Regions from separate parts of the Mycobacterium sp. Dal123C01 genome, predicted to be linked through region 2. Evidence: predicted binding sites of a transcription regulator. Region 2 holds the regulator's gene; the other holds the start of a gene.

Region 1 (5,402 bases), 850 kb from region 2:
CACAAATCCCAGGAATGCGGTTCGCGCACGGTGGCCAGTGGGCCTACGACTGCCGTCGAGTCCGAGTAGACAAACGTCAAGGTCGCCACGGCGTAATGCGGGCACCCGGGCCGGCAGCAGCGACGGGGAACGTTCACGTCGCAAAGGCTATCGTGCGAAAACGCCGCCGAAGCGCCGGACACGCGCAACCGTCCGGCCGACGATGTTCAACCGTTACCATCGGCGCGTGGGTGATTCGCGCAGTTTCCCGCGGAACGGAGGGCCTATGGGCCGAGCGGCTCCGCACCGGGCAACTCGGCGTGGCCGCGATATGCGCGGTCCTTTGCTGCCGCCGACGGTGCCGGGATGGCGCAGCCGGGCCGAGCGGTTCGACATGGCGGTGCTGGAAGCCTACGAACCCATCGAGCGCCGCTGGCAATCACGAGTGTCGGAACTCGACGTGGCAGTCGATGAAATCCCGCGCATCGCCGCCAAGGATCCCGACAGCTTCCAGTGGCCGCCCGAGGTCGTCGCCGACGGGCCGATCGCACTGGCCCGCTTGATCCCCGCCGGAGTGGACGTCCGCGGCAATGCCACGCGGGCGCGAATTGTCTTGTTCCGCAAGCCCATCGAACGACGTGCTAAAGACACCGTCGAACTGGGCGAGTTATTGCACGAGATCCTGGTGGCTCAGGTGGCCATCTATCTCGACGTGGAACCCACAGTCATCGATCCGACGATCGAGGACGAATAACCGTGCAGAAGGGTTGATCGGTCAGATGACGCCGCGTTTGAGGCGACGGCGCTCACGCTCGGACAGACCGCCCCAGATGCCGAAGCGCTCGTCATGCGCCAGGGCGTAATCGAGGCACTCATGGCGCACCTCGCAACCGAGGCAGATCTTCTTGGCCTCGCGGGTGGACCCGCCCTTCTCGGGGAAGAAGGCCTCGGGATCGGTCTGCGCGCACAGGGCGCGGTCCTGCCATTCGTCGGGATTGGCCGGTGGCAATGGCTCGGGCTCGAATGCGATTGGCGCATCAGGAACCACGGTCAAGTGCGGCCGGGCAAGTGGCTCTGGAGTCAGGCTGATTGAGGCGTGCTCAGTGCCTGCCATGACGCCCCGTAGGTGCTCGTAAGACATGCGTCGTACGCCTCCTCAGATCGATTTTGGGAGATTGGTTGACTTCCACTGTTCTGATGTAACCGACAATTCGAACAAGTGATCGAATCTCGGTCTGCGACACCGGAACCGGCCGGCTAACCGGGAAATGACACTGATGTGATTAGACACGGGTTAATCTGCCGGGTCAAGCGTTACGGCGCATTTCCATATCATCTTGTGACCATTTTTCGGCGTTTCTGTTGTAGAGGGCTTTCGGCGTGTCCATCACAACCGCTCCCAACTCCCCCTTTTCCCGGCCGGTACTGTCGTGCGATGTGAAGGTCACCGTTCTGGTCGGCGGGGTCGGCGGCGCCCGTTTCCTGCTGGGCGTCCAGCAGTTACTCGGCCTGGGCCAGTTCAGCGCCGAGGGGCAACGCGACCCTTCGGGCGCGGGCCACGAGCTCACTGCCGTCGTCAACATTGGCGACGATGCCTGGATCCATGGGGTTCGGGTTTGTCCGGATTTGGACACCTGTATGTATACCTTAGGTGGAGGCGTCGACCCGGAGCGCGGTTGGGGCCACCGTGACGAAACCTGGCATGCCAAAGAGGAATTGGCGCGCTACGGCGTGCAGCCGGATTGGTTCCAGCTCGGCGACCGCGATCTGGGCACCCATCTGGTGCGCACCCAGATGCTGCACGCCGGCTACCCGCTGTCACAGATCACCACGGCGCTGTGCGACCGGTGGCAACCGGGTGCGCAGTTGCTGCCGGCCAGCGATGACCGTTGCGAAACACACGTGGTGATCACCGATCCCGCCGACGACAGCCGGCGCGCGATCCACTTCCAGGAGTGGTGGGTGCGCTATCGGGCCAAGGTGCCCACCCACAGCTTTGCGTTCGTCGGCGCTGAAACGGCCAGCGCCACAACTGAAGCGCTGCAGGCCATCGACGACGCCGACATCATCTTGCTGGCACCGTCCAATCCGGTGGTGAGCGTCGGCGCGATCCTGGCCGTACCCGGTATTCGCGGCGCGCTGCGGGCGGCGTCCGCCCCGATCGTCGGCTACTCCCCGATCATCGGTGGAAAGCCGTTGCGTGGCATGGCTGATGCCTGCCTCGAGGTGATCGGGGTCGAATCCACCGCGGAGGCGGTCGGTAGGCACTACGGGGCGCGCGAGACCACCGGGATACTGGACTGCTGGCTGGTGCACGAAGGCGACCACGCCGACATCGAAGGCGTCGCGGTGCGCTCGGTCCCGCTGCTGATGAGCGACCCGAAGGCGACGGCGCGGATGGTCCGCGCCGGACTGGATGTTGCGGGTGTGGCGGCGTGACCGGTCCTCGGCACGAGCATGGCACCGCCTCGACGATCGAGATCCTGCCCGTCGCCGGGCTTCCCGAGTTCCGCCCCGGCGACGATCTCGGTGCCGCGGTCGCCGCCGCCGCGCCATGGCTGCGTGACAGCGACGTCGTGGTGGTCACCAGCAAGGTGGTGTCCAAATGCGAGGGCCGGCTGGTGGCGGCGCCCGAGGATCCCGAGGAACGCGATGAGCTCCGGCGCAAGCTGGTCGACGACGAAGCGGTGCGGGTGCTGGCCCGCAAGGGCCGGACGCTGATCACCGAGAACCGGCTCGGTCTGATCCAGGCCGCCGCCGGCGTCGACGGATCCAACGTCGGCCGAACCGAACTCGCGCTGCTGCCGGTCGACCCCGACGGCACTGCCGCGGCACTGCGCGCCGCCCTGCGCGAGAAGCTCGGCGTCGACGTCGCGGTGGTGATCACCGACACCATGGGCCGGGCCTGGCGCAACGGACAGATCGACGCCGCCATCGGTGCGGCGGGTCTTGCTGTGCTGCATGGCTATTCGGGTGCGGTCGACGAGCACGGCAACGAATTAGTGGTCACCGAGATCGCGGTGGCCGATGAAGTCGCGGCGGCCGCCGATCTGGTCAAGGGCAAGCTGACCGCCATGCCGGTAGCCGTTGTGCGCGGCCTCACGGTCATCGACGACGGCACGACGGCCCGGCAACTGCTGCGACCCGGTCCCGAAGATCTGTTCTGGCTCGGCACCGCCGAAGCCATCGATATGGGTCGCCGGCAGGCCCAGCTGTTGCGCCGATCGGTGCGCCAGTTCAGCGACGAGCCGGTGCCGCCGGATCTTCTCGAGGCGGCTGTCGCCGAGGCCCTGACCGCACCGGCCCCACACCACACTCGCCCGGTGCGGTTCGTGTGGCTGCGTACTGCGGCCACCCGGACGCGGCTGCTCGATCGCATGCAGGACAAGTGGCGTACCGACCTTGCCGGTGACGGCAAGCCCACCGACTCGATCGATCGGCGGGTGGGTCGCGGCCAGATCCTCTACGACGCACCCGAGGTCGTCATCCCGATGTTGGTCCCCGACGGTGCCCACCCCTACCCCGACGCCGAGCGCAGCAACGCCGAGCACACCATGTTCACCGTCGCCGTCGGAGCCGCCGTGCAGGCCCTGTTGGTCGCGCTGGCCGTGCGAGGCGTGGGCAGCTGCTGGATCGGCTCGACGATCTTTGCCGCCGACCTGGTCCGCGCCGAGCTGGAACTACCGCCCGATTGGGAGCCATTGGGCGCCATCGCGATCGGTTACGCCGCGCAGCCGGCCGAGTCGCGCGACCCCGTGAATCCCGGAGATCTGCTGATTCGCAAGTGATACTGACCCGGTGAAGACGTTCGCGGGCAAGGCGGTCGCATCGGCCGACAAGGTCCGCGGCGGGTATTACACGCCGGCACCGGTGGCCCGATTTCTGGCCCGCTGGGTCCGCCAGGCCGGTCCGCGAATTGTCGAGCCGTCGTGCGGCGACGGCCGAATCCTGCGTGAGCTGGCCGAGCTGAGCACGCAGGTGCACGGCGTGGAACTCGTCGCCGCCGAGGCCGCGAAGTCGCGAGCATTCGCTCCCGTCGACGCCGCGAATCTGTTCACCTGGCTGGCCGACAACGAGGCCGCCGGCTGGGACGGGGTCGCGGGCAACCCGCCTTATATCCGGTTCGGCAACTGGGCGTCCGAGCAACGGGAGCCGGCGCTGGACCTGATGCGGCTGCAGGGTTTGCGCCCCAGCAGGTTGACCAATGCCTGGGTCCCTTTCGTCGTCGCGAGCACCGTATTGGTGCGCGACGGCGGACGGGTGGGTTTGGTATTGCCCGCCGAATTGCTCCAAGTCGGCTATGCCGCACAATTGCGTGAATTTCTGCTCAGCCGCTACCGCGAAATCACTCTGGTCACATTTCAGCGTCTGGTGTTCGACGGCATTTTGCAGGAAGTCGTGTTGTTTTGCGGTGTGGTCGGTCCGGGTCCCGCGCGCATTCGCACGATCAATCTCACCGATGCCGATGCGTTGGACCTAATGGCGCACCCGGAACTGAACGCCGAATCGGCGCCCGCGCTGCTGCACGAAAAGGAGAAGTGGACCAAGTATTTCTTGGACCCCGCCGCGATCGGACTGCTGCGCACACTCAAGGGCTCCGACACCATGACCCGACTCGGGTCCATCGCCGATGTCGACGTCGGCATCGTGACGGGCCGCAACAGCTTCTTCACCTTCACCGATGCGCAAGCCCACGAGCTGGGGCTGCGGGCCCACTGCGTCCCGCTGCTCTCACGCAGCAGCCAGCTGTCCGGCCTGGTCTACGACACCGATTGCCGGGCCAGCGATATCGCGGCCGGGCACCGGACCTGGCTGCTCGACGCCCCAGAGCAGCCGGCCGACCCCGCGCTGGCCGCCCACATCGACGCCGGTGAGGCCGCCGGCGTCCACCGCGGTTACAAGTGTTCGATCCGGAGGCCCTGGTGGCGCACACCGTCGCTGTGGGTCCCCGACCTGTTCCTGCTGCGCCAGATCCACCTGGCCCCGCGGCTGACCGTCAACGCCACCACGGCGACGAGCACCGACACCGTGCATCGGGTGCGGATCGTCGGCGATCATGACCCGACGGCGCTTGCCGCGGTGTTCCACAACAGCGCGACATTCGCTTTCACCGAGATCATGGGCCGTAGTTATGGTGGAGGCATCTTGGAGCTGGAGCCGCGGGAAGCCGAGCAGCTGCCCATTCCGGCACCGGCGCTTGCCGGCGCCGAACTCGCCGAGGATGTCGATCTCCTACTGAGGGCCAACGAAATCGAGAAGGCCCTCGACACCGTCGACCGTCATGTCCTGATCGACGGCCTCGGCTGGTCGCCGGATGTCGTCGCACAGTGCCGGGCGGCATGGCACACGCTGCGCGACCGCCGCACCAGGCGCGGAGCCCGATGAGCATCCGGGAGTCGGCGATCTCGATCCTCGCCGACTGG
Region 2 (5,402 bases):
CGCAGGCTCGCCGGGCGGGCGCTGATCAGCGTGGCGACCACAGCGTTGGCCGTCGTACTGCTTGCGCCAACCGCCTCAGCGTCTCCGATCGGCGATGCCGAAGCCGCCATCATGGCCGCTTGGGGCAAGGCCGGTGGCGACACGTCACCGCTCGGAGCCCGGAAGGGCGACGTCTATCCCGTCAGCGACGGCTTTGGGTGCGATTTCGACGGCGGCAAAATGTTCTTCACCACGGCCACCGGTGCGAACTTCGTTTACGGCCCGATCCTGGAAAAGTACGACATGCTGGGCGGGCCGGCCGGTAGCGATCTGGGATTTCCGACCATCAACGAGGTGCCCGGTCTGGCCGGTCCCGACAGCCGGGTGGCGACGTTCTCCGCCAGCGACAAACCGGTGATTTTCTGGACGCCCGACCATGGCGCGTTCGTGGTGCGCGGCGCCCTGAACGCCGCCTGGGACAGGCTCGGCAGCTCGGGTGGTGTGCTCGGTGCCCCGGTCGGAGACGAAACCTACAACGGCGAGGTGTCCTCGCAGAAGTTCGGCGCCGGCCAGATCTCCTGGAACCGGAAAACCAAGGAATTCGCCACTGAGCCAGCGGGATTGGCCGAACAACTGAAGGGCCTGCAGGTAGCGATTGATCCCACCGCTGCCATCAATATGGCGTGGCGCGCGGCGGGCGGCGTCAATGGTCCGCTGGGCGCCAAACAGGGCGGGCAATACCCCATCGGTGGCGACGGACTCGCCCAGAACTTCGCCGGCGGCAAGGTGTTCTTCAGCCCGCCAACCGGCGCGAACGCCGTCGAGAGCGACATCCTGACGAAGTACGAGGCCCTCGGTGGCCCGGTCAGCAGCGAACTGGGTTTCCCGATCGCCAACGAGTCCGACGGCGGCATCGCTCCCAACAGCCGGATCGTCACGTTCTCGGCAGCCGACAAGCCGGTGATCTTCTGGACCTCCGACCACGGCGCCTACGTCGTGCGCGGCGCCATGAAGGCCGCCTGGGACAAGCTGCGCGGTCCCACCGGAAAACTGGGCGCGCCGGTCGGCGATCAGGCCGTCGACGGTGACGTGATCTCGCAGAAGTTCACCGGCGGCAAGATCTCGTGGAACCGCGCCAAGAACACCTTCTCCACCGACCCGGCCAACCTGGCGCCCTTGTTGTCCGGCTTGCAGGTGTCGGGCCAGAACCAGCCGAGCGCCACGGCATCGTCTCCGCACGCCAAGGGGTGGCTCTCCTGGCATTGGTGGTACCTGTTAGCTCTCATTCCGCTGGTCATCTTGGTCCTGCTGGTGGTGTTCGTGGCCTTGCGGTGGCGCCGCCGCCGCGCTGGCCGCAACACCGCGCCCTACGACCTTGACCGCGACGTCGACGTCGGCGGTTACGACGACTCGGGTGAGCCGCATTGGGGGCCCGATTACGCCGACGCCACGACCGAGCACTTGTCGTACGGCGACGTGCACTCACCGGAACACGAGGACGCCGATGACCCGCCGCGCGTCAGGTGGCCGCACGGACCCGAAACGGCCGAACTGGCCGACGATGCCGGATATGGCGACGAAGCCCTGCCCGAGTCCGAGGAGGAGTGGGATCAGCTGGGGGTCGACGAGGATGATCCCGACACCGTCGACACCGACTCCATTCCCCTGGTCTCGGCGGATGATCTGTTCGAGGCCGGCTATGACGACGAGCTCCCGGCAGCCGCCCACCCGGAAGCCGCCGAGGTGCCGGCTTATCCGGATGTGGTCGCGGACGCCGACTACCTCGATGCGGCCGGCCCGGAAGCCGCCTACCCAGAGGGCGCCGAGGACGGCTACTTGGATGTCGCTGACGAGGACGCGGCTTATCCGGAGGCGAGCTATCCGGGTGCTGAGCATGAGGAGGCGGCCTATCCCGACGTTGCCGTGCCGCACGCCCCACCGGACGCCGCCCATCCCGATGCCGCCTATCCCGTCGAAACGCCGCAGGCGGCGGATGCCGCGTATCCCGATGTCGCGGTGCCGCATACGTCTCCGGATTTTGCTGCCGCCGGCGGTGCTGCGGCCGGGGGTGGAGCCGCATCCGGCCTCGTGGCCGCGGTCGGCGCCGCGCCCAAGGGTGGGCGGCATGCAGCGGCAGATGCCGACGACGAGTCGGACTTCGCGCCGACAGTGGCCACCGGGGCACTTGGGCAGGCCGGGCGTCCGACGATTCACCTGCCTTTGGACGACCCCTACCAGATGCCCGACGGCTATCCCATCAAGGCGAGCCCTCGCTTCGGCCTGTATTACACCCCGGACAGCGACCTCTACCACGACACGCTCGCCGAAGTCTGGTTCTCCAGCGAGGAAGCCGCGCTGGTCAACGGCTTCATCAAGGCCGACTAGCCGCCGGACTTTCCGGCGTTGCGGTCCGGCGTCTATACCTTGCGGATCACCGTGACGACTTTGCCGAGCACCGTCGCCTCGTTGCCGGGGATGGGATCGAATGCCGGGTTGTGCGGCATCAGCCACACCTGACCGCCGGCGCGCTTGAACGTCTTGACGGTGGCCTCCCCGTCGAGCATGGCGGCGACGATGTCTCCGTTGTCGGCGACGTTCTGCTGCCGCACCACAACCCAGTCCCCGTCGCAGATCGCGGCCTCGATCATCGATTCGCCGACCACTTTGAGCAGAAAGAGCGTGCCCTCGCCGACCAACTCGCGGGGCAGCGGGAAGATGTCTTCGACCGCTTCTTCGGCAAGGATCGGTCCACCGGCCGCGATGCGCCCGAGCACAGGAACATATGTGGGTTCCGGCAAGGCGTCGGAGCCGGCGACATCGGTAACCGGCGCGTTCGCCGCTGCGACGTCCTCGGCGCTGCGGACATCGACGGCCCTGGGGCGGTTCGGGTCGCGACGGAGGAACCCCTTGCGCTCGAGGGTGCGCAGCTGGTGAGCGACTGAGGATGTCGACGTCAGGCCGACGGCGTCGCCGATCTCCCTGATGCTCGGCGGGTATCCGCGGGTGGACACCGACTCGCGAATGACCTTCAAGATGGTGCGTTGCCGCTGGGTAAGCGATGAATCCACGGAATGCAACCGGGCTTCAGTGCCGGTGGCGAAGGTGTCGTTGCTGTCGCTCATGGCACTGAATGTAGCCGCCTGACGCGCAAGAATCAAACATGTGTTCGACTAGCGTGTCGGGTTTCGGCAGTTACCGGAAAGTGATCCGCGGCACTTGGCGAATCACAATGGTGTAACTCTCGAAAAGACCGGGTACATGTGCTGCATGGCAGTGGTAGCGACCGACGGAGGTTGTCGGTGGCGTGGTCTAGCGTTTTGTTCGTGCGACACGCTTCGCTCAAATGTTCGGATTTCGAACACACGAGCGATAGTGTCGAACACACGAGCGAGGATTTAGTCGACCGGAGGAACGCACATGACGCTCATGCACACAGTCTCGCCCCGCACCAGCAGCATGCGGCGCTCGAGCGACGGGCTGGTCGCACGGCCTCGCTACGACCTGGAACGCGAGCTGCGATCCCGCCGGCCCGGGCAGGTACGCCCCAGCGGTGCGCCGATGCGCTACCGCAGTGCCGGCGTCGCGAGGTCGGTCACTCCGCATCGTCGGCGTCCGGTCACGCTGGGGACGACGGTCGGTCTGGCCCTGATGGCCGGGATCATCACGCTCTGGCTCGGCCTGGTCGCGAATCTGGGGCAGATAGCCAACGGTGACTCCAGCAGTTCGGCCGCGCCCGTGCCGGACAGGCTTTCGGTCGTGCAGGTCGAGCCGGGTGAGTCCCTGCAGGACGTGGCACACCGGGTGGCGCCGGAGGCGCCGGCCCGCCAGGTCGCCGACCGGATCCGCGAACTCAACAATCTGCACTCGCCGATGCTGGCCGCGGGCCAGACCCTGATCGCGCCGGTCGGCTGACGCCGCCACGGTCCATCGCGAAAGCCGCTCTACGCCAGGGCTCTTCAGTTCTCGTTTCGATGCGCGCAGACGGGTCGCGGTTGCATTGGCCCGGTGGGGGAGCGCACAGGTACGCTCGGAGTGTTCTGCGAGATGCCGGCACAGCGAAGGAGCGGTCATGCATTGTCCGTTCTGCCGTCATCCCGATTCGCGGGTGATCGACTCGCGGGAAACCGATGAAGGCCAAGCCATTCGGCGGCGCCGCTCATGTCCGGAGTGCGGACGGCGGTTCAGCACGGTAGAAACCGCGGTTCTGGCCGTGGTCAAGCGCAGCGGCGTCACCGAGCCGTTCAGCCGTGAAAAGGTCATCAAAGGAGTCCGCCGCGCGTGCCAGGGCCGTCAGGTGGACGAGGATGCGCTGAATCTGCTGGCCCAGCAGGTCGAAGACACCGTGCGTGCCGCGGGCTCACCGGAAGTTCCCAGTCACGAGGTCGGCCTGGCGATCCTCGGCCCGTTGCGCGACCTGGACGAAGTGGCTTACCTGCGCTTCGCCTCGGTGTACCGATCCTTTTCTTCAGCCGACGATTTCGAACGCGAGATCGAGGCGCTTCGTGCGCATCGCAAGGTATCGACGCCCAGCTGACGGTATGCCGTGCGGCTCGAGCCGATCGGCATACGTCGCCACCGGGCTAGGCTGATTTCATGTCCAGCGACTTGCATCCCGATCTCGGGGCGCTCGCGCCGCTGCTCGGCACCTGGGCTGGTCGTGGTGCGGGCGAGTATCCGACGATCCAGCCCTTCGAGTATCTCGAGGAAGTTGTGTTTTCCCATGTGGGCAAACCATTTCTGGCGTACGCGCAGAAGACCAAAGCGGTAGCCGACGGCAAACCACTGCACGCCGAGACCGGCTACCTTCGGGTGCCGGAACCCGGTCGCGTCGAGCTGGTTGTGGCTCACCCCAGCGGCGTCACCGAAATTGAGGTGGGCTCCTACCGGGTGGCCGGCGACGTCATCGACATCGAGCTGGCCACGACGTCGATCGGATTGACCCCGACCGCCAAAGAGGTGTCCGCGCTGGGTCGTTCCTTCCGCATCGAGGGCGACCAGCTTTCATATTCGGTACAGATGGGTGCAGTCGGGCAACCCCTGCAGCATCATCTCGCCGCGGTGTTACAGCGCAAGCCCTGAATCGCCACGGGTGCCGGATCGGCCCGGTCGGCGATCAATCCAGTTGTGTCACACCGTCGTTGACGGCACGGCCGGCGACCCGGACCCAGCCCTCGGCACTCCAGGCGGTTTCTAGTATCGATCCCTTGCCCTGAGTGATGCTCAGGCCGCGGCTGAGATTGTCGGTAATCCGCATCGCCGCGGAGCCGGTTGCTTCGTCTTCGGGCACACCGAGATTCGCGGCGAACATCCGGGAGCGCAGCGCCCCGGCGGACTGATCGATCCAGGCCCACAGGTAGTGCGCGGTGTCGTCGGGAAATTCGGTCGGGTCGGCCGCGAGAAGCTCATCTACGGAATCGAATTCG

Evidence for each region. The regulator LexA, encoded in region 2, represses DNA repair genes until DNA is damaged. The targets are predictions, from matches to a motif close to CGAACANNTGTTCG.
Region 1: a site for LexA is predicted at 1,192-1,205, ahead of cofD (2-phospho-L-lactate transferase). Genes of this name have one in related genera too.

The regions. Positions count from the first base shown of each region.
Region 1 is NZ_CP199580.1:5,809,801-5,815,202, forward strand. It holds gene ACTXG5_RS27150 (DUF3499 domain-containing protein) at 1-137, opposite strand, end outside; gene ACTXG5_RS27155 (metallopeptidase family protein) at 311-733, shown strand; gene ACTXG5_RS27160 (WhiB family transcriptional regulator) at 755-1,093, opposite strand; gene cofD (2-phospho-L-lactate transferase) at 1,417-2,418, shown strand; gene ACTXG5_RS27170 (coenzyme F420-0:L-glutamate ligase) at 2,415-3,767, shown strand; gene ACTXG5_RS27175 (Eco57I restriction-modification methylase domain-containing protein) at 3,778-5,364, shown strand; gene ACTXG5_RS27180 (NUDIX hydrolase) at 5,361-5,402, shown strand, end outside.
Region 2 is NZ_CP199580.1:4,955,184-4,960,585, reverse strand. It holds gene ACTXG5_RS23270 (LGFP repeat-containing protein) at 1-2,364, shown strand, start outside; gene lexA (transcriptional repressor LexA) at 2,397-3,101, opposite strand; gene ACTXG5_RS23260 (LysM peptidoglycan-binding domain-containing protein) at 3,397-3,891, shown strand; gene nrdR (transcriptional regulator NrdR) at 4,049-4,513, shown strand; gene ACTXG5_RS23250 (peroxynitrite isomerase) at 4,573-5,058, shown strand; gene ACTXG5_RS23245 (PhzF family phenazine biosynthesis protein) at 5,093-5,402, opposite strand, start outside.